4 regions of the Bacillus smithii genome follow, and region 1 is predicted to be linked to each of the others. Evidence: a T-box and tRNA genes for the amino acid it is inferred to sense, from the RefSeq annotation. Region 1 holds a T-box; the other regions hold tRNA genes.
The links. A T-box is a leader RNA that pairs with one kind of tRNA and senses whether it is charged. The one in region 1 lies ahead of serS (serine--tRNA ligase), so its partner is inferred to be a tRNA-Ser.
Positions count from the first base shown of each region.

Region 1 (5,083 bases):
ATCTTGCTCGTCTCTGTCATAAACATTTACTAATGAATACATCTAGAGGGGGAATCGGATTGCAAATTCATGTGGTTAGACAAAATGAGACATTAACTAGCATTGCCCGAGAGTATAACATAAACGCAAATGCTATTGAAACGGCCAATCAATTGCCGAATCCCGATCATCTGGTAATCGGGCAAGCGATTGTCATTCCTACTTCCGGGAGCTTTTATACTGTTCGTAGGGGGGACAGCCTTTGGTCCATTTCCCGCAGATATGGCTTATCTCCTGAAGAACTTGCTCGCGTCAACGGAATTTCAGTTAACACAGTGCTAAGAGAAGGATTGCGCCTGTTTATCCCCCCATCACGGAAACGAAATGCAGAATTTAACGCCTATGTTGAGCCTTTCGGAACCTCTGTATCGCCAGAACTCGAATCCAGCGCAAGAGAAGCCGCTCCTTATTTGACTTTTTTGTCTCCTTTTAGTTTTCGAGCAAAAAGGGATGGAACTTTGGACACGCCTCCCCTGGGCAATTTGGCGGCCATTGCTTCACAAAACCGCAATATCCTCGTGATGGTCATTACGAATCAAGAACAGGGCCAATTCAGTGCCGAGTTGGGTCAGATTTTGTTGAACGATCAACAAATTCAAAACCGCTTTCTCCAAAATATTATCTCCCTTTCCAACAGATACCACTTTCGAGACATCCACTTTGATTTTGAATACCTTCGCCCCGAAGATCGGGAAGCCTATAATCAATTTTTAAGAAAAGCAAAAGACCTCTTTTCTCGCCAAGGCTGGTTCATTTCCACTGCTCTTGCTCCAAAAACAAGTGCAGACCAAAAAGGGAGATGGTACGAAGGACACGACTATAAAGCCCACGGAGCCATCGTTGATTTTGTCGTCATTATGACATATGAATGGGGATACAGCGGCGGCCCTCCAATGGCCGTATCACCTATTGAACCTGTACGTCAAGTTCTTCAATATGCTGTTTCAGAAATTCCTTCGCAAAAAATTTTAATGGGGCAGAATTTGTACGGTTATGATTGGACTTTGCCGTTTGTGCCGGGAAGAGATACGGCAAAAGCCATTAGCCCGCAGCAGGCTATTCTCTTGGCAGTAAAATACAACGCCGCCATTCAATATGACCAACAAGCTCAAGCCCCGTATATCGACTACATCGATGAACAAAATCGAAGGCATAAAGTATGGTTTGAAGACGCTCGTTCCATTCAAGCAAAATTTGATTTAGTGAAAGAACTCAATTTAAAAGGCATGAGCTATTGGAAACTAGGTCTTTCTTTCCCTCAAAATTGGCTGCTTCTAGCTGACAATTTCAATCCCGTCAAAAAATAAAAGCGTCATTGAAAGTATGGCTGCCTGCATTCTTCGGTACAGATCAGCTGTGCCTCCAATAAAAGTCTAAACGGATAAAAGATTCTGTTTCAAGAGCAGGGCAAAAAGACATAAAAAAATTCGCTACATAGTTGTAACGAATTTTGTACAATATCTCCAATATTTATGCGCTTGTGAGTGATGGCGGAGGAGGAGGGATTCGAACCCCCGCGCGGTGTAACCCGCCTGTCGGTTTTCAAGACCGATCCCTTCAGCCAGACTTGGGTACTCCTCCATACGGACAAAAAATAATTTATCACAATGAATGAATAGTGTCAATAACCAAAAAAGATAGGAAGAAGGCAGAAGTTTTTTCCTTCTGCCTATATAGTTCCGATGACCCGTTGAAAGCATCTTTTCAATCAGGTCCCTTTCCTTTATTTTTCCGGGCGGATCGCTTCTTTCCCTCCCATATAAGGGCGGAGTACTTCTGGAATGATCACACTTCCGTCCGCTTGCTGATAATTTTCTAAAATGGCTGCTACGGTACGTCCAATGGCCAAGCCAGATCCATTTAACGTATGGACATGTTCCGGCTTTGCATTTTTTTCTCTGCGGAAGCGGATATTCGCTCTTCTCGCTTGGAAGGCCTCAAAATTGCTGCAAGAAGAAATTTCGCGGAACGTATTGTAGCTTGGAAGCCATACTTCAATATCATATTTTTTAGCCGCTGTAAATCCTAAATCCGCCGTACACATGCTCATGACTCGATACGGAAGTCCTAAAAGCTGCAAAACTTTTTCTGCATGCCCTGTCAATTTTTCCAATTCTGCATAAGAATCTTCAGGTTTGACGATGCGGACAAGTTCGACTTTATTAAATTGGTGCTGACGGATTAATCCCCTCGTATCTCTTCCCGCCGAACCCGCTTCAGACCGGAAGCATGCACTGTATGCAGCAAATGCAATGGGCAGCTGGTCGCCATCCAAAATTTCATCCCGGAAGTAATTGGTGACAGGCACTTCAGCTGTAGGAATGAGGAAATAATCCTCTTTTTCAATTAAAAAGGCATCTTCTTCAAATTTCGGCAATTGTCCAGTACCTGTCATACTGGCGCGATTGACCATATAAGGAGGGAGAATCTCTTCGTATCCGTGCTCTTCCACATGAAGATCGAGCATAAAACTGATTAACGCTCGTTCCAATCTGGCGCCTAACCCTCTATAAAACACAAACCGGCTTCCTGTCACTTTAGCCGCTCTTTCAAAATCTAAAATACCTAATTGATCAGCAAGATCCCAATGCGGTTTCGGTTCAAAATCAAAGGTTTTGATATCTCCCCACCTGCGGATTTCCACGTTGTCATCCTCAGAATCGCCAACCGGTACGCTTTCATGTGGAATATTCGGAATGGATAACAACAACTGCTGAAGTTCTTCTTCTACAGTTTTCAATTGATGGTCCAACTCTTTAATTTCGTCCCCGACTTCTCGCATCTCTTGAATCAAGTGGTCAGCATTTTGCTTTTCTCGCTTCATTTGAGCAATTTGTTGGGACACATTATTTCTTTTGCTTTTCAATTGTTCGCTTTTCGTAAGAAGCTCTCTCCGCTTTTGATCTAGCGTTTCAAACTTTTCAAAATCAGATAAATCTTCTCCACGGTGCTGCAGACGTTCTTTTACTTCTTCAAAATGATTGCGTAAATACTTGATGTCTAACATTATCGCCACTTCCTTTCCAACGTTTTTATATCCATGAATTCGAACAATCAACTAGACGTTGAAGCTTCCAGGCTCCACCGGTTTCTCTGAATCCACAAAAAAACTCTCATCCCTGTATAAGGGACGAGAGTAACCCGCGTTGCCACCCTAATTGAAAGTTGCACACTTTCCACTTCATCTGGATAACGGCGAGAACCGGAAATGCCTACTCATTTTTTCAGCATTCCACTCCAGGATGGATTCACAAGCATCCCGGTTCGATTTCCACCGACCATCGACTCTCTATGCCAGGGATGTCCTGCTACTATTTCCTTTCATTGCTTTGATCTTCTTTAATTTTCAAGACCAATTTACTATAATTTTCGTTCTCTCGCAAGTTGTTTATACGCGAGCTTGTTTGGCTTCTTTTACCATGTTCAAAAAATACTTCGTAAACCGATAATCATCCGTTAATTCCGGGTGGAAAGAACATCCTAATAGATTGCCTTCCCGTGCCGCTACAATCCGATCTTCATGTTTTGCGAGCACTTCGACATTAGGGCCGACTTTCACAATATGCGGAGCACGAATAAATACTGCCGGGAAAGACTCGCCAACGTCTTTAATATCAAGTTCAGCTTCGAAGCTTTCCCGCTGTCTACCAAATGAATTTCGTTCCACCGTCACATCCATGAGTCCTAAGTGCGGTTGTTGATAACCGACAATTTCTTTCGCCAGTAAAATAAGGCCGGCACATGTTCCAAAAATCGGTTTTCCGCTATTGGCCAATTCTTTAATAGGTTCTAAAAATCCATAGCGGTCGATCAGCCGTCTCATTGTAGTGCTTTCTCCCCCAGGAAGAATCAGCCCGTCCAAATCTTTCAACTGATCGACTTTTTTAATTTCAAACGCTTCTTCGCCGCATGCTTCGACAGATCGAATATGTTCACGAACAGCACCTTGAAGTCCTAGTACTCCAATTTTCATGTTGTTTAACCCCTTACCAACCGCGCTCTTGCATCCGGTTTTCCGGAGAAAGCGTGGAGATTTCCATTCCTTTCATCGGAATTCCTAAATTCTTCGATAATTCTGCAATTAATTCATAATCTTGGTAGTGAGTCGTTGCTTCTACAATCGCTTTTGCAAATCTTTCCGGATTTTCAGATTTAAAGATACCAGAACCGACAAATACTCCGTCCGCTCCCAATTCCATCATAAGCGCTGCATCAGCAGGTGTAGCAACCCCACCAGCCGCAAAGTTGACAACTGGAAGACGACCTTCTTTTTTAATTTGAAGCAATACTTCATAAGGAGCTCCTAATTTCTTAGCTTCCGTCATGAGCTCGTCTTCGCTCATATGAACTACTTTTCGAACTTGCGCGTTGACTTTGCGCATATGGCGAACTGCCTCCACAATATTTCCGGTACCAGGTTCTCCTTTTGTCCTTAACATAGACGCTCCTTCCCCAATACGACGGGCAGCTTCTCCAAGATCACGGCATCCGCATACAAATGGAACCGTAAATTCTTTTTTATTAATATGAAATTCCTCATCTGCCGGTGTCAATACTTCACTTTCATCGATATAGTCTACACCCATCGCTTCCAGCACACGAGCTTCCACAATATGACCAATTCTTGCTTTTGCCATGACTGGAATGCTAACAGCATTCATAACTTCTTCCACAACGCGCGGATCTGCCATTCTTGCTACTCCACCGGCTGCTCGGATATCAGCAGGGACTCTTTCCAATGCCATAACAGCCACTGCTCCTGCTGCTTCAGCAATTTTGGCCTGTTCAGCATTGACAACGTCCATAATGACTCCGCCTTTTTGCATTTCGGCCATTCCTCTTTTAACCCGATCTGTACCTGTACTCACTTGTAATTCCCCCTTCAGACAAGGACGTCTATATAATTATTTGTTAAAAATTTTGAAATATCCGGGTTTTCCGATATGATTGGAGGATCATATGATTCCCTTGAATTTAAATAAACAACAAAAAAAACCTCCTGTCAATACAAGGAGGTCAAAAACTATCAAAACCAGCTTTTAAC
Region 1 covers NZ_CP012024.1:20,765-25,847, reverse strand. Annotated here, with positions in the region: gene BSM4216_RS00095 (glycoside hydrolase family 18 protein) at 60-1,346, shown strand; tRNA gene BSM4216_RS00090 (tRNA-Ser) at 1,528-1,620, opposite strand; gene serS (serine--tRNA ligase) at 1,763-3,046, opposite strand; T-box leader at 3,163-3,373, opposite strand; gene pdxT (pyridoxal 5'-phosphate synthase glutaminase subunit PdxT) at 3,428-4,012, opposite strand; gene pdxS (pyridoxal 5'-phosphate synthase lyase subunit PdxS) at 4,026-4,907, opposite strand; gene BSM4216_RS00070 (D-alanyl-D-alanine carboxypeptidase family protein) at 5,066-5,083, opposite strand, start outside.

Region 2 (5,083 bases), 720 kb from region 1:
GGGAGGGGAGTGAAAGAGAACCTGAAACCGTGTGCCTACAAGTAGTCAGAGCCCGTTTACGGGTGATGGCGTGCCTTTTGTAGAATGAACCGGCGAGTTGCGATCTCATGCGAGGTTAAGTCGGAAAGACGGAGCCGCAGCGAAAGCGAGTCTGAACAGGGCGCATGAGTATGGGGTCGCAGACCCGAAACCAGGTGATCTACCCATGTCCAGGGTGAAGGTGAGGTAACACTTACTGGAGGCCCGAACCCACGCACGTTGAAAAGTGCGGGGATGAGGTGTGGGTAGGGGTGAAATTCCAATCGAACTTGGAGATAGCTGGTTCTCTCCGAAATAGCTTTAGGGCTAGCCTCAAGGAAAGAGTCTTGGAGGTAGAGCACTGTTTGGACTAGGGGCCCTCATCGGGTTACCGAATTCAGACAAACTCCGAATGCCAGCGACTTATCCTTGGGAGTCAGACTGCGAGTGATAAGATCCGTGGTCAAAAGGGAAACAGCCCAGACCGCCAGCTAAGGTCCCAAAGTATACGTTAAGTGGAAAAGGATGTGGAATTGCTTAGACAACCAGGATGTTGGCTTAGAAGCAGCCACCATTTAAAGAGTGCGTAATAGCTCACTGGTCGAGTGATTCTGCGCCGAAAATGTACCGGGGCTAAACGTATCACCGAAGCTGCGGGTGGACACCTTCGGGTGTCCGCGGTAGGAGAGCGTTCTAAGGGCAGAGAAGCCAGACCGGAAGGACTGGTGGAGCGCTTAGAAGTGAGAATGCCGGTATGAGTAGCGAAAGAAGGGTGAGAATCCCTTCCACCGAATGCCTAAGGTTTCCTGAGGAAGGCTCGTCCTCTCAGGGTTAGTCGGGACCTAAGCCGAGGCCGACAGGCGTAGGCGATGGACAACAGGTTGATATTCCTGTACCACCTCTTTTCCGTTTGAGCGATGGGGGGACGCAGGAGGATAGGGTAAGCGCACTGCTGGATGTGCGTCCAAGCAGTAAGAGGGGCAGCGAGGCAAATCCCGTTGCCACTAACCTCAAGCTGTGACGGCGAGGGAAATATAGTACCGAAGTTCCTGATTCCACACTGCCAAGAAAAGCCTCTAGCGAGGAAAAAGGTGCCCGTACCGCAAACCGACACAGGTAGGCGAGGAGAGAATCCTAAGGTGTGCGAGAGAACTCTCGTTAAGGAACTCGGCAAAATGACCCCGTAACTTCGGGAGAAGGGGTGCTTTTTGGGGTGCATAGCCCCGAGAAGCCGCAGTGAATAGGCCCAGGCGACTGTTTAGCAAAAACACAGGTCTCTGCGAAGCCGTAAGGCGAAGTATAGGGGCTGACGCCTGCCCGGTGCTGGAAGGTTAAGGGGAGCGCTTAAAGCTTTGCTTGAAGGTGCGAACCGAAGCCCCAGTAAACGGCGGCCGTAACTATAACGGTCCTAAGGTAGCGAAATTCCTTGTCAGGTAAGTTCTGACCCGCACGAAAGGCGTAACGATCTGGGCACTGTCTCAACGAGAGACTCGGTGAAATTATAGTACCTGTGAAGATGCAGGTTACCCGCGACAGGACGGAAAGACCCCGTGGAGCTTTACTGCAGCCTGATATTGAATTTTGGTACAGCTTGTACAGGATAGGTAGGAGCCTTGGAAACCGGAGCGCCAGCTTCGGTGGAGGCGCCGGTGGGATACTACCCTGGCTGTACTGAAATTCTAACCCGCACCCCTGATCGGGGTGGGAGACAGTGTCAGGTGGGCAGTTTGACTGGGGCGGTCGCCTCCTAAAAGGTAACGGAGGCGCCCAAAGGTTCCCTCAGAATGGTTGGAAATCATTCGCAGAGTGCAAAGGCAGAAGGGAGCTTGACTGCGAGACCTACAAGTCGAGCAGGGACGAAAGTCGGGCTTAGTGATCCGGTGGTTCCGTATGGAAGGGCCATCGCTCAACGGATAAAAGCTACCCCGGGGATAACAGGCTTATCTCCCCCAAGAGTCCACATCGACGGGGAGGTTTGGCACCTCGATGTCGGCTCATCGCATCCTGGGGCTGTAGTCGGTCCCAAGGGTTGGGCTGTTCGCCCATTAAAGCGGTACGCGAGCTGGGTTCAGAACGTCGTGAGACAGTTCGGTCCCTATCCGTCGCGGGCGCAGGAAATTTGAGAGGAGCTGTCCTTAGTACGAGAGGACCGGGATGGACGCACCGCTGGTGTACCAGTTGTCTCGCCAGAGGCATCGCTGGGTAGCTATGTGCGGAAGGGATAAGTGCTGAAAGCATCTAAGCATGAAGCCCCCCTCAAGATGAGATTTCCCATTTCTTCGGAAAGTAAGATCCCTGAAAGATGATCAGGTAGATAGGTCCGAGGTGGAAGCGTGGTGACACGTGGAGCTGACGGATACTAATCGATCGAGGACTTAACCAAAAGAAAGCGCGAAATCGGTGAAACTGCTTCTTCTATCTAGTTTTGAAGGAAGATATCTTGATAACGCTTTATAAAAAGACCTATAAATTCTTTAAAATTCCTATTGAAATTTAAAGAACAATCGTTCCGACAATACATGGTGACCGTCTGGTGGCGATGGCGAAGAGGTCACACCCGTTCCCATCCCGAACACGGAAGTTAAGCTCTTCAGCGCCGATGGTAGTGAGGGGATTCCCCTTGCGAGAGTAGGACGCTGCCAGGCGATATTATTCCGCAGTAGCTCAGTGGTAGAGCAATCGGCTGTTAACCGATCGGTCGTAGGTTCGAATCCTACCTGCGGAGCCATATGGAGAGCTGTCCGAGTGGTCGAAGGAGCACGATTGGAAATCGTGTAGACGGTTAACGCTGTCTCAAGGGTTCGAATCCCTTGCTCTCCGCCATTATAAGTTGGCCCGTTGGTCAAGTGGTTAAGACACCGCCCTTTCACGGCGGTAACACGGGTTCGAATCCCGTACGGGTCATCCTCAATGGAGGTTTAGCTCAGCTGGGAGAGCACTTGCCTTACAAGCAAGGGGTCGGCGGTTCGATCCCGTCAACCTCCACCATCTATATCGTCGCGGGGTGGAGCAGTCTGGTAGCTCGTCGGGCTCATAACCCGAAGGTCGCAGGTTCAAATCCTGCCCCCGCAATTGAATGACATAGTATTTCTTTCATACATAATCAACGTGTCAGCATATCTTAAAACAATGGTCCCGTAGTGTAGCGGTTATCACGCCTGCCTGTCACGCAGGAGATCGCGGGTTCGATTCCCGTCGGGACCGCCATGAAATCATCGGCTCGGTAGCTCAGTCGGTAGAGCAAAGGACTGAAAATCCTTGTGTCGGCGGTTCGATTCCGTCCCGAGCCACCATGTTGCCGGCTTAGCTCAATTGGTAGAGCAACTGACTTGTAATCAGTAGGTTGTGGGTTCAAGTCCTACAGCCGGCATCAGTGGAGGGGTAGCGAAGTGGCTAAACGCGGCGGACTGTAAATCCGCTCCCTCAGGGTTCGGCGGTTCGAATCCGTCCCCCTCCACCATTCATAGGGGCATAGTTTAACGGTAGAACAGAGGTCTCCAAAACCTCCGGTGTGGGTTCGATTCCTACTGCCCCTGCCATATTATAATGGCGGCTATGGCGAAGTGGTTAACGCATCGGATTGTGGCTCCGACATTCGTGGGTTCGATTCCCACTAGTCGCCCCATATTAAAAGGAATCATTGGGCTATAGCCAAGCGGTAAGGCAACGGACTTTGACTCCGTCATGCGCTGGTTCGAATCCAGCTAGCCCAGTACGCGGAAGTAGTTCAGTGGTAGAACACCACCTTGCCAAGGTGGGGGTCGCGGGTTCGAGTCCCGTCTTCCGCTCCAATGAAGGCGGCATAGCCAAGTGGTAAGGCAGAGGTCTGCAAAACCTTTATCACCGGTTCGAATCCGGTTGCCGCCTCCATATAATAAGCCGATGTGGCGGAATTGGCAGACGCGCACGACTCAAAATCGTGTTCCCTTGTGGAGTGTGGGTTCGACTCCCACCATCGGCATCGAATATAGAGATAAGGGGTTCCACATAGTGGAACCCCTTGTTTTTATATTTGGCTCTATGTCAATTGTTGGAATACACTTATCGAAGTGCCCCCTTTTTTGTAGTTGACTAGATGAGTGAACATAAAGCTTTATTTCTTAGTCTCTTAAAATTCCGGTTCTATACTAAATGTTGGGGTTGAATCTTTTCAGCCACGAAATGAAATTCCCTAATTTGAACGTTCATTCGATGACAGGTTGGATAAAGGCCTGTTTTTTCTATTATAGAAGGCGGTAAAAATCGCTTTTGTAATCGCATGAAGGTTTATTTCTCCTAAAATATAGATTTTAAGCTCAATTGATAAGGATTTTAAGCTTTTTGGTGAAACGGATATCAGCAAAACATCGGTTCTCGTAATCAAAAAAAAGAGCAAAGAGTCAAAGGCGTATGTATTAAAGGGGGAGGTACTTTTATAGGTTGGAATAAAGCACGAATCTCTTACGGTTCAATTAACTGAATTTACTTTATTTATGGAATTTTTTAAAATATACTTTACTAATCGGAATAATATGATTAAAATAAAAAAACAAAATACCGTAGAATTGACGTTCAATAACTCCTGATGCATCTATGTTCGGGAGCTTTTTATTTTTTATTAAAAAAGGGGTGGAGAAGATGAACATTGATCATATTGAAGCTTTTATGTATGTCGTCCATTTTAACAGCATTCATAAAGCAGCGAACGCTTTGTTTTTATCACAGCCAACGGTTACGGCGCGGATCAAAGCATTGGAACGAGAATTGGATACAGAACTGTTTGAACGGGAGGGTAGAGGCATCAAGCTGACGGAAAAGGGGGAAATGTTTATTCCGTATGCTGAGCAGATTATCCGCACTTTTCAGCAAGGAAAAAAACTATTGAAAAAAAGAGCGGATCAGGAAGAGGTAGTCATTGGGGCCAATATCATTACATCTCAATATTTTATCCCCATTGCACTGCCGCTTTGGAAAAAAGCACATCCGGAACTCCGGTTTAAATTTATTTCAGCGTCTAACGAGGTGCTAGTAGATAAGCTGCTCCAAAAGCAGATTGATGTGGCGTTCATGAAAGAAGTGTCGCATC
Region 2 covers NZ_CP012024.1:741,240-746,322, forward strand. Annotated here, with positions in the region: rRNA gene BSM4216_RS03445 (23S ribosomal RNA) at 1-2,401, shown strand, start outside; rRNA gene rrf (5S ribosomal RNA) at 2,548-2,663, shown strand; tRNA gene BSM4216_RS03455 (tRNA-Asn) at 2,672-2,746, shown strand; tRNA gene BSM4216_RS03460 (tRNA-Ser) at 2,750-2,841, shown strand; tRNA gene BSM4216_RS03465 (tRNA-Glu) at 2,851-2,922, shown strand; tRNA gene BSM4216_RS03470 (tRNA-Val) at 2,931-3,006, shown strand; tRNA gene BSM4216_RS03475 (tRNA-Met) at 3,017-3,090, shown strand; tRNA gene BSM4216_RS03480 (tRNA-Asp) at 3,150-3,225, shown strand; tRNA gene BSM4216_RS03485 (tRNA-Phe) at 3,236-3,311, shown strand; tRNA gene BSM4216_RS03490 (tRNA-Thr) at 3,316-3,388, shown strand; tRNA gene BSM4216_RS03495 (tRNA-Tyr) at 3,394-3,478, shown strand; tRNA gene BSM4216_RS03500 (tRNA-Trp) at 3,484-3,557, shown strand; tRNA gene BSM4216_RS03505 (tRNA-His) at 3,568-3,643, shown strand; tRNA gene BSM4216_RS03510 (tRNA-Gln) at 3,660-3,731, shown strand; tRNA gene BSM4216_RS03515 (tRNA-Gly) at 3,735-3,809, shown strand; tRNA gene BSM4216_RS03520 (tRNA-Cys) at 3,815-3,888, shown strand; tRNA gene BSM4216_RS03525 (tRNA-Leu) at 3,897-3,979, shown strand; gene BSM4216_RS03530 (LysR family transcriptional regulator) at 4,636-5,083, shown strand, end outside.
Region 2: it encodes a tRNA-Ser, which carries the amino acid that the T-box ahead of serS (serine--tRNA ligase) is inferred to sense. The anticodon was not compared.

Region 3 (5,083 bases), 330 kb from region 1:
CTCACCGACTTCGGGTGTTGCAAACTCTCGTGGTGTGACGGGCGGTGTGTACAAGGCCCGGGAACGTATTCACCGCGGCATGCTGATCCGCGATTACTAGCGATTCCGGCTTCATGCAGGCGAGTTGCAGCCTGCAATCCGAACTGAGAATGGTTTTTTGGGATTAGCTCCACCTCGCGGTTTCGCGACCCTTTGTACCATCCATTGTAGCACGTGTGTAGCCCAGGTCATAAGGGGCATGATGATTTGACGTCATCCCCACCTTCCTCCGGTTTGTCACCGGCAGTCACCTTAGAGTGCCCAACTGAATGCTGGCAACTAAGGTCAAGGGTTGCGCTCGTTGCGGGACTTAACCCAACATCTCACGACACGAGCTGACGACAACCATGCACCACCTGTCACTCCGTCCCCCGAAGGGGAACCCTCTATCTCTAGAGGTAGCGAAGGATGTCAAGACCTGGTAAGGTTCTTCGCGTTGCTTCGAATTAAACCACATGCTCCACCGCTTGTGCGGGCCCCCGTCAATTCCTTTGAGTTTCAGCCTTGCGGCCGTACTCCCCAGGCGGAGTGCTTAATGCGTTAGCTGCAGCACTAAAGGGTGGAAGCCCTCTAACACTTAGCACTCATCGTTTACGGCGTGGACTACCAGGGTATCTAATCCTGTTCGCTCCCCACGCTTTCGCGCCTCAGCGTCAGTTACAGACCAGAGAGCCGCCTTCGCCACTGGTGTTCCTCCACATCTCTACGCATTTCACCGCTACACGTGGAATTCCGCTCTCCTCTTCTGCACTCAAGTCTCCCAGTTTCCAATGACCCTCCACGGTTGAGCCGTGGGCTTTCACATCAGACTTAAGAGACCGCCTGCGCGCGCTTTACGCCCAATAATTCCGGACAACGCTTGCCACCTACGTATTACCGCGGCTGCTGGCACGTAGTTAGCCGTGGCTTTCTGGTCAGGTACCGTCAAGGTACCGCCCTGTTCGAACGGTACTTGTTCTTCCCTGACAACAGAGCTTTACGATCCGAAGACCTTCTTCGCTCACGCGGCGTTGCTCCGTCAGACTTTCGTCCATTGCGGAAGATTCCCTACTGCTGCCTCCCGTAGGAGTCTGGGCCGTGTCTCAGTCCCAGTGTGGCCGATCACCCTCTCAGGTCGGCTACGCATCGTCGCCTTGGTGAGCCGTTACCTCACCAACTAGCTAATGCGCCGCGGGCCCATCTGCAAGCGGCAGCTTGCGCCGCCTTTCAACCTTCCTTCATGCGAAGGAAGATATTATCCGGTATTAGCCCCGGTTTCCCGGAGTTATCCCCGTCTTGCAGGCAGGTTGCCCACGTGTTACTCACCCGTCCGCCGCTAACTTTCAAAAAGCAAGCTTCTTGAAAGTCCGCTCGACTTGCATGTATTAGGCACGCCGCCAGCGTTCGTCCTGAGCCAGGATCAAACTCTCCAAAAAACATTGGTTTACGCTTCGTTTTGTTCAGTTTTCAAGGATCCATCTATTGTATTGGAGCGGGTGATGGGAATCGAACCCACGACAACAGCTTGGAAGGCTGTGGTTTTACCACTAAACTACACCCGCATCTCCAAATCGGGAAGACAGGATTCGAACCTGCGACCCCATGGTCCCAAACCATGTGCTCTACCAAGCTGAGCTACTTCCCGATGCGACATTTTTTAATTGTACATGGCGCGCCCAAGAGGAGTCGAACCCCTAACCTTCTGATCCGTAGTCAGACGCTCTATCCAATTGAGCTATGGGCGCATTTGCCGATGCGGTCGAGAGGACTCGAACCTCCACGGGGTCGCCCCCACTAGGCCCTCAACCTAGCGCGTCTGCCATTCCGCCACGACCGCATTTTAAAGAACGTTTCTTATTATACTATTTTTTTAGAATAAGTCAATAATTTTTTTGGTGCGGGTGAAGGGAGTCGAACCCCCACGCCCGAAGGCGCCAGATCCTAAGTCTGGTGCGTCTGCCAATTCCGCCACACCCGCAAAATGTGAGCCATGGAGGATTCGAACCTCCGACCCTCTGATTAAAAGTCAGATGCTCTACCGACTGAGCTAATGGCTCATTTAGAAGTTGGCTGGGCTAGCTGGATTCGAACCAGCGCATCACGGAGTCAAAGTCCGTTGCCTTACCGCTTGGCTATAGCCCAACAAACAATGGCGGTCCCGACGGGAATCGAACCCGCGATCTCCTGCGTGACAGGCAGGCGTGATAACCGCTACACTACGGGACCGTAGATAGCAACAGCCAGTCCAACTGTTGCCGATTATAGATGGAAGTGACCCGTACGGGATTCGAACCCGTGTTACCGCCGTGAAAGGGCGGTGTCTTAACCACTTGACCAACGGGCCACGGTGGCGGAGAAGGCGGGATTCGAACCCGCGCGCCACATATTTGTGACCTAACGGTTTAGCAAACCGTCCTCTTCAGCCACTTGAGTACTTCTCCTTCATAAAGTGGCTCCGCAGGTAGGATTCGAACCTACGACCGATCGGTTAACAGCCGATTGCTCTACCACTGAGCTACTGCGGAACAATTGAAATAACTTATTAGCTTGTCGACTCTTCATATTATAATGACCTATATTTAACAAGTCAAGCATAAAATGAAAAAATTTTTTATTACCATGTTCTTCAAATGGGCATTCTATTTAGGATCCCACCATCACTTTGCAACAAATTTTATGTTGGTTCCATTACACCCTGTCACTTACTGTCTCCATTCCCGCCTCAGGTTATTTCAAAATAACAAAAATGATATAAAAAACTTTTGAACAGTCAATGGAAAGTCGTCTTCTGTTTAATGCCTTACAAAATGACTTTCCATTAAAGAGAGTCGCCCTTTACATTTTCCGCAAACAAATTTCTTAGTATCCACCCTTCTCATACGCTTGAAAATTTGTTTGCACGATTGACATTGATAAATATATTGTTTTGTCGAGCGCTTTTTCTGAACAGTGGTCAAGGTGGAACAAAAACGAGGCGCTTTCACGCGATGCATTAATTCTTTAAAGTCCCTGTCACGATGTCGGTAGCCCTTCCCCTCTAAATGTAAATGGTAATGGCAAAGCTCGTGCTTTATAATTCCTATTAATTCTTCTAAGCCATACTCTTCATAATGCTTCTTATTCACCTCTATATTGTGAGAATTCAACAAATACCTTCCGCCGGTAGTTCTTAGCCTCGGGTTGAAAATCGCTTTATGAGTAAATGCTTTACCAAACCATTGTCGTGAAATTGTCTCTACTAGAGACTGCAATTCTTTGTTATCCAACCTCAACACCCCTCTGGAAACTTGACAAACCTATTCAGCATACTTATTAATATCCGGATTTTTCTTTTGATTTTAAGCTTGGCCCATTCTGTCACAACATCCGGCACCTTCGTTTGATCGCTTCATACAAACTGTATTTCGTGCCACTCGGTAAAAAAACGGGCTCATCCTTCGACCGCAAAAGAATCCTGTGCTTATAGCATCAAGAAAGCCGCAGCACCCGCCTTCAAAGCTAGAGTCCTGCGGCCCGTTTAGACGGTTGATTATCAACACTGGGAGGGTTTGATATGCCTAATTGGCTAAAAAATCAAATACGAATGGCGTTTTTGCAAAAAGACCGAAGCCAAATCAAGTTATTAAACCAATGCTGGTTTTTTTACACGGAAAGAGAATTGAAGCAAAACGTAAAACCACTCAAGTCTGTATAGACCGATGACATCCCGCACTGCGAAAATGCACTCTGGTGCATGTCTACTCATTAGGAGAAATCATTGTTAATGAAACTCTTCCTTTATTCAAGTCAACCTGATCGACCCAGACAGTGACCAAGTCGCCCACCGACACTACATCGAGAGGATGTTTCACAAACTCTTTTTTCATTTTGGAAATATGAACAAGTCCATCTTCTTTCACTCCGATGTCCACAAAAGCTCCAAAATCTACTACATTGCGAACTGTTCCCTCGAGCTCCATGCCTGGTTTGAGGTCTTCCATTTTCAAAATATCTTTCTTTAAAAGCGGTTTAGGCAGTTCATCACGAGGATCTCTTTCCGGTTGAATAAGAGCATCGACAATGTCTTTCAGAGTCAGTTCACCGATGCCTAACGATTCAGCTGCATCTTTAATGGAAAGCCGTTCCAACGCTTCCCGCAATTCAGACGTGCCAAGATCAGCTGTCGTAAATCCTAGTTTTTCAAGCAATTGGCGGACTTGCGGATAGCTTTCCGGATGAATAGGAGTCCGGTCCAATGGCTCTTCCCCATCTAAAATTCTTAAAAAGCCAATAGACTGTTCAAACGTTTTTGCTCCTAACCTCGGAATATCTTTTAGCTGCATCCGATTAGTAAACCGGCCATTTTCATTTCTATACTTCACAATATTGTTGGCAACGGATTTAGAAAGTCCAGAAACATATTGAAGCAAAGAGGCTGAAGCCGTGTTGACATTTACCCCCACTGAATTCACAACCGTCTCCACCACAAAATTAAGGGATTCCTGCAATTTTTTCTGTGAAACATCGTGCTGATATTGTCCTACGCCAATGGATTTCGGGTCGATTTTGACTAGTTCCGCCAAAGGATCTTGAAGCCTTCTGGCAATCGATACGGCGCTTCTTTCCTCCACTTGAAGATCGGGAAACTCCTCGCGTGCCAAATCAGAAGCAGAGTAAACACTCGCGCCGGCCTCGTTTACAATGAGGTAAAAAATATCTTTTTCCATATTTTTTAAAATGTCTGCCACAAATTGTTCTGTTTCCCGAGAAGCCGTTCCATTGCCAATGGCTACTACTTCAATTGGAAAACGTTCCAGGAAATCAATAAAAAGGCGTTTCGCTTCTTCTTTCTTTGCTTTCGGAGGATGGGGATAAATCACTCCGATATGAAGAACTTTTCCTGTTTCATCGACTACGGCCAGTTTGCATCCCGTACGATAAGCCGGATCCACTCCAAGAACGGTTTTCCCTCTTAAAGGTGGTTGCATTAACAACCTTTTCAGATTTTCTGAAAAAATATGGATCGCCCTGTCTTCCGCTTTTTCTGTCAATTGATTGCGAATTTCCCTCTCAATAGAAGGTTGTA
Region 3 covers NZ_CP012024.1:3,060,736-3,065,818, forward strand. Annotated here, with positions in the region: rRNA gene BSM4216_RS14325 (16S ribosomal RNA) at 1-1,454, opposite strand, end outside; tRNA gene BSM4216_RS14330 (tRNA-Gly) at 1,507-1,580, opposite strand; tRNA gene BSM4216_RS14335 (tRNA-Pro) at 1,590-1,663, opposite strand; tRNA gene BSM4216_RS14340 (tRNA-Arg) at 1,687-1,763, opposite strand; tRNA gene BSM4216_RS14345 (tRNA-Leu) at 1,773-1,855, opposite strand; tRNA gene BSM4216_RS14350 (tRNA-Leu) at 1,912-1,996, opposite strand; tRNA gene BSM4216_RS14355 (tRNA-Lys) at 2,003-2,075, opposite strand; tRNA gene BSM4216_RS14360 (tRNA-Gln) at 2,086-2,160, opposite strand; tRNA gene BSM4216_RS14365 (tRNA-Asp) at 2,169-2,244, opposite strand; tRNA gene BSM4216_RS14370 (tRNA-Glu) at 2,291-2,362, opposite strand; tRNA gene BSM4216_RS14375 (tRNA-Ser) at 2,367-2,459, opposite strand; tRNA gene BSM4216_RS14380 (tRNA-Asn) at 2,469-2,543, opposite strand; gene BSM4216_RS14385 (SprT family protein) at 2,811-3,284, opposite strand; gene cmpA (cortex morphogenetic protein CmpA) at 3,572-3,712, shown strand; gene BSM4216_RS14390 (Tex family protein) at 3,756-5,083, opposite strand, start outside.
Region 3: it encodes a tRNA-Ser, which carries the amino acid that the T-box ahead of serS (serine--tRNA ligase) is inferred to sense. The anticodon was not compared.

Region 4 (5,083 bases), 750 kb from region 1:
ATCAAAGAAAAACTAATAAGAGAATGATAATGAGAACGTTCCTCAAATCCTAATTCCATGTAGGTAAGAACATCATTCATCCATCCCATATTCCATTTGTAATTAAATCCAAGACCACCGCAATAAACAGGAGAAGTAACAAGAGGAAAGTCCGTAGAATCTTCTGCAATCATCAGCGTATTTTCATCATACTGAAAGACCGATTCATTCAGCTTTTTCAAAAATTCAACTCCAAAAGAATTCAACTGATTTTCATGGCGGTTTGGCCAATAGAGAAGGTTCGCAACGGCATCGATCCTAAAACCATCTATATGATAAATATCTAGCCAAAATAACGCATTGGAAATTAAAAAACTGTGAACTTCCTTTTTAGCTAAGTCGAAATTAGCTGTTCCCCATACATAATTTTCCCTATCCCATTCATGTTCGTATTCATATAAAAAACTCCCGTCAAATTTTGACAGACCATGAGCGTCCTTGCAAAAATGACCTGGGACCCAATCTAAAATAACCCCTAATCCGTGTTGATGGCAGCAATCTACAAAATACATAAAATCATGCGGGGTTCCGTATCGGCTTGTCACGGCGTAGTAGCCCGTTGTTTGATATCCCCAAGATAGATCAAATGGATGCTCGGTTATCGGCATTATTTCAATATGAGTAAATCCTTGTTCTTTTACATACGGAATTAAAGTTTCCGCTAATTCCTTGTAAGAATAAAAATCACCGTTTTCTTTCTTTCGCCACGTTCCAAGGTGAACCTCATATATGAACATGGGCTCGTCATATAATCTCTTTTTTTCTTTTTCCAACAGCCATGATTCATCATGCCACTTATAGTCGTTCAACGAATAAATAATCCCTGCGGTTCTCGGACGCTTTTCCGTATAAAAAGCATATGGATCGGTTTTCAAAAAACGTTCTCCGTCCCGGGTCGTTATTTCATATTTATATAGCTCTCCTTCCAAATTTCCGTTCACTGACAGGAACCATATACCATCCGGACCGGTACGCTCCAAACGGTATCCCTCACCATTCCATCCATTAAAAGTACCCATCAGCCTTACTTCCACTGCATTTGGGGCCCAAATACAAAATTCTGTCGTTTCCTTACCATGGCGTTTTCGGATGTGTGCACCAAAAAGACCGTAACAATGAAAATGTTTTCCTTCATGAAATAAATAATGATCCATATCCGTAGGGGCAGATGCAGACATAAAAGTATCCCCTCCTCCAATTAGTGTCATGATTAAATTCTGCTGTTAGAGAGAGAACTCCTTTTATAACTTTTCACTGTTTTCTGACAAAATCCAAACCATTTCACCACGGGAAAATGTTGTCTAGCATGTAAGGGCTTCTAATGATACAGGCGTCAAAGAGGGAAAGACTTCATTTTAACAGTACATCTTATAGTCTTTATATCTTCCATATGGGAGCATTTATGTGCTTAACAGATATATGGAGGTTCAAACTCATATGAACATAAAAAAACCGCAGTGGCTTTAACACTGCGGCTAAAAACGAATAGGAGATAAGACAAAAAAATCGGCAACATGCTGCCGATTTTTCAGAGTGACCCGTACGGGATTCGAACCCGTGTTACCGCCGTGAAAGGGCGGTGTCTTAACCACTTGACCAACGGGCCATATTCATATAAATGGTGGAGAAGGCGGGATTCGAACCCGCGCGCCGCATATTTGCGACCTAACGGTTTAGCAAACCGTCCTCTTCAGCCACTTGAGTACTTCTCCTTATACAAAAATGACTCCGCAGGTAGGATTCGAACCTACGACCGATCGGTTAACAGCCGATTGCTCTACCACTGAGCTACTGCGGAACAAAATGGGCCTGAATGGACTTGAACCATCGACCTCACGCTTATCAGGCGTGCGCTCTAACCAGCTGAGCTACAGGCCCATGCTGAACGAATTGGAGCGGGTGATGGGAATCGAACCCACGACATCAGCTTGGAAGGCTGAGGTTTTACCACTAAACTACACCCGCGAACACTGCAATGGGGCGACTAGTGGGAATCGAACCCACGAATGTCGGAGCCACAATCCGATGCGTTAACCACTTCGCCATAGCCGCCATAAACATTACATGAGAATCAATGGGCAAAAATGGTGGCTCGGGACGGAATCGAACCGCCGACACAAGGATTTTCAGTCCTTTGCTCTACCGACTGAGCTACCGAGCCAAAATATTTAAATTCTAAGAAGGAAAAGCAATTGCGGGGGCAGGATTTGAACCTGCGACCTTCGGGTTATGAGCCCGACGAGCTACCGAACTGCTCCACCCCGCGACGATAATCATCATTCAGAATGGCGGAGGAGGAGGGATTCGAACCCCCGCGCGGTGTAACCCGCCTGTCGGTTTTCAAGACCGATCCCTTCAGCCAGACTTGGGTACTCCTCCACGAATGAATGGTGGACCTTGTAGGACTCGAACCTACGACCGGACGGTTATGAGCCGTCTGCTCTAACCAGCTGAGCTAAAGGTCCTTTAAATGGCGGTGGAGGGGATCGAACCCCCGACCTCACGGGTATGAACCGTACGCTCTAGCCAGCTGAGCTACACCGCCATATGTCATATAAACTTGTAATTGGTGGAGCCTAGCGGGATCGAACCGCTGACCTCCTGCGTGCAAAGCAGGCGCTCTCCCAGCTGAGCTAAGGCCCCATTACTTTTATTTCAATCGGGAAGACAGGATTCGAACCTGCGACCCCATGGTCCCAAACCATGTGCTCTACCAAGCTGAGCTACTTCCCGTATGGCGCGCCCAAGAGGAGTCGAACCCCTAACCTTCTGATCCGTAGTCAGACGCTCTATCCAATTGAGCTATGGGCGCAAATGAATGCCGAGGGCCGGACTCGAACCGGCACGGTGGTCACCCACCGCAGGATTTTAAGTCCTGTGCGTCTGCCAATTCCGCCACCCCGGCATGATAATGGAGCGGAAGACGGGACTCGAACCCGCGACCCCCACCTTGGCAAGGTGGTGTTCTACCACTGAACTACTTCCGCATTTACATGTGCGGGTGAAGGGACTCGAACCCCCACGCCTTGCGGCGCCAGACCCTGATTCTGGTGCGTCTGCCAATTCCGCCACACCCGCATAAAGTGAGCCATGGAGGATTCGAACCTCCGACCCTCTGATTAAAAGTCAGATGCTCTACCGACTGAGCTAATGGCTCATAACAAATTTGAATGGTCAATTGCTGTATTTAGGAATCTGGATCATCTGATTGGGTGGTAAACCCGACACGTTTCTCAAATATTATTATTTTCCGATTGATCTAGCGATCCAAATCAAAATGGTGCCGGCTGTAGGACTTGAACCCACAACCTACTGATTACAAGTCAGTTGCTCTACCAATTGAGCTAAGCCGGCTCGTTATGTATGGTGGAGGTTGACGGGATCGAACCGCCGACCCCTTGCTTGTAAGGCAAGTGCTCTCCCAGCTGAGCTAAACCTCCATCATCGCCTGGCAGCGTCCTACTCTCGCAAGGGGAATCCCCTCACTACCATCGGCGCTGAAGAGCTTAACTTCCGTGTTCGGGATGGGAACGGGTGTGACCTCTTCGCCATCGCCACCAGACGGTATGTAGTTGTCGGAACGATTGTTCCTTCAAAACTAGATAGAAGAAGCAGTTTCACCGATTTCGCGCTTTCTTTTGGTTAAGTCCTCGATCGATTAGTATCCGTCAGCTCCACGTGTCACCACGCTTCCACCTCGGACCTATCTACCTGATCATCTTTCAGGGATCTTACTTTCCGAAGAAATGGGAAATCTCATCTTGAGGGGGGCTTCATGCTTAGATGCTTTCAGCACTTATCCCTTCCGCACATAGCTACCCAGCGATGCCTCTGGCGAGACAACTGGTACACCAGCGGTGCGTCCATCCCGGTCCTCTCGTACTAAGGACAGCTCCTCTCAAATTTCCTGCGCCCGCGACGGATAGGGACCGAACTGTCTCACGACGTTCTGAACCCAGCTCGCGTACCGCTTTAATGGGCGAACAGCCCAACCCTTGGGACCGACTACAGCCCCAGGATGCGATGAGCCGACATCGAGGTGCCAAACCTCCCCGTCGATGTGGACTCTTGGGGGAGATAAGCCTGTTATCCCCGGGGTAGCTTTTATCCGTTGAGCGATGGCCCTTCCATACGGAACCACCGGATCACTAAGCCCGACTTTCGTCCCTGCTCGACTTGTAGGTCTCGCAGTCAAGCTCCCTTCTGCCTTTGCACTCTGCGAATGATTTCCAACCATTCTGAGGGAACCTTTGGGCGCCTCCGTTACCTTTTAGGAGGCGACCGCCCCAGTCAAACTGCCCACCTGACACTGTCTCCCACCCCGATCAGGGGTGCGGGTTAGAATTTCAGTACAGCCAGGGTAGTATCCCACCGGCGCCTCCACCGAAGCTGGCGCTCCGGTTTCCAAGGCTCCTACCTATCCTGTACAAGCTGTACCAAAATTCAATATCAGGCTGCAGTAAAGCTCCACGGGGTCTTTCCGTCCTGTCGCGGGTAACCTGCATCTTCACAGGTACTATAATTTCACCGAGTCTCTCGTTGAGACAGTGCCCAGATCGTTACGCCTTTCGTGCGGGTCAGAACTTACCTGACAAGGAATTTCGCTACCTTAGGACCGTTATAGTTACGGCCGCCGTTTACTGGGGCTTCGGTTCGCACCTTCAAGCAAAGCTTTAAGCGCTCCCCTTAACCTTCCAGCACCGGGCAGGCGTCAGCCCCTATACTTCGCCTTACGGCTTCGCAGAGACCTGTGTTTTTGCTAAACAGTCGCCTGGGCCTATTCACTGCGGCTTCTCGGGGCTATGCACCCCAAAAAGCACCCCTTCTCCCGAAGTTACGGGGTCATTTTGCCGAGTTCCTTAACGAGAGTTCTCTCGCACACCTTAGGATTCTCTCCTCGCCTACCTGTGTCGGTTTGCGGTACGGGCACCTTTTTCCTCGCTAGAGGCTTTTCTTGGCAGTGTGGAATCAGGAACTTCGGTACTATATTTCCCTCGCCGTCACAGCTTGAGGTTAGTGGCAACGGGATTTGCCTCGCTGCCCC
Region 4 covers NZ_CP012024.1:2,634,781-2,639,863, forward strand. Annotated here, with positions in the region: gene glgB (1,4-alpha-glucan branching enzyme) at 1-1,217, opposite strand, end outside; tRNA gene BSM4216_RS12315 (tRNA-Glu) at 1,574-1,645, opposite strand; tRNA gene BSM4216_RS12320 (tRNA-Ser) at 1,659-1,751, opposite strand; tRNA gene BSM4216_RS12325 (tRNA-Asn) at 1,766-1,837, opposite strand; tRNA gene BSM4216_RS12330 (tRNA-Ile) at 1,844-1,917, opposite strand; tRNA gene BSM4216_RS12335 (tRNA-Gly) at 1,931-2,004, opposite strand; tRNA gene BSM4216_RS12340 (tRNA-His) at 2,016-2,091, opposite strand; tRNA gene BSM4216_RS12345 (tRNA-Phe) at 2,125-2,200, opposite strand; tRNA gene BSM4216_RS12350 (tRNA-Met) at 2,232-2,305, opposite strand; tRNA gene BSM4216_RS12355 (tRNA-Ser) at 2,326-2,418, opposite strand; tRNA gene BSM4216_RS12360 (tRNA-Ile) at 2,428-2,504, opposite strand; tRNA gene BSM4216_RS12365 (tRNA-Met) at 2,511-2,584, opposite strand; tRNA gene BSM4216_RS12370 (tRNA-Ala) at 2,607-2,682, opposite strand; tRNA gene BSM4216_RS12375 (tRNA-Pro) at 2,699-2,772, opposite strand; tRNA gene BSM4216_RS12380 (tRNA-Arg) at 2,775-2,851, opposite strand; tRNA gene BSM4216_RS12385 (tRNA-Leu) at 2,859-2,944, opposite strand; tRNA gene BSM4216_RS12390 (tRNA-Gly) at 2,952-3,026, opposite strand; tRNA gene BSM4216_RS12395 (tRNA-Leu) at 3,036-3,117, opposite strand; tRNA gene BSM4216_RS12400 (tRNA-Lys) at 3,124-3,196, opposite strand; tRNA gene BSM4216_RS12405 (tRNA-Thr) at 3,318-3,393, opposite strand; tRNA gene BSM4216_RS12410 (tRNA-Val) at 3,404-3,479, opposite strand; rRNA gene rrf (5S ribosomal RNA) at 3,486-3,601, opposite strand; rRNA gene BSM4216_RS12420 (23S ribosomal RNA) at 3,678-5,083, opposite strand, start outside.
Region 4: it encodes a tRNA-Ser, which carries the amino acid that the T-box ahead of serS (serine--tRNA ligase) is inferred to sense. The anticodon was not compared.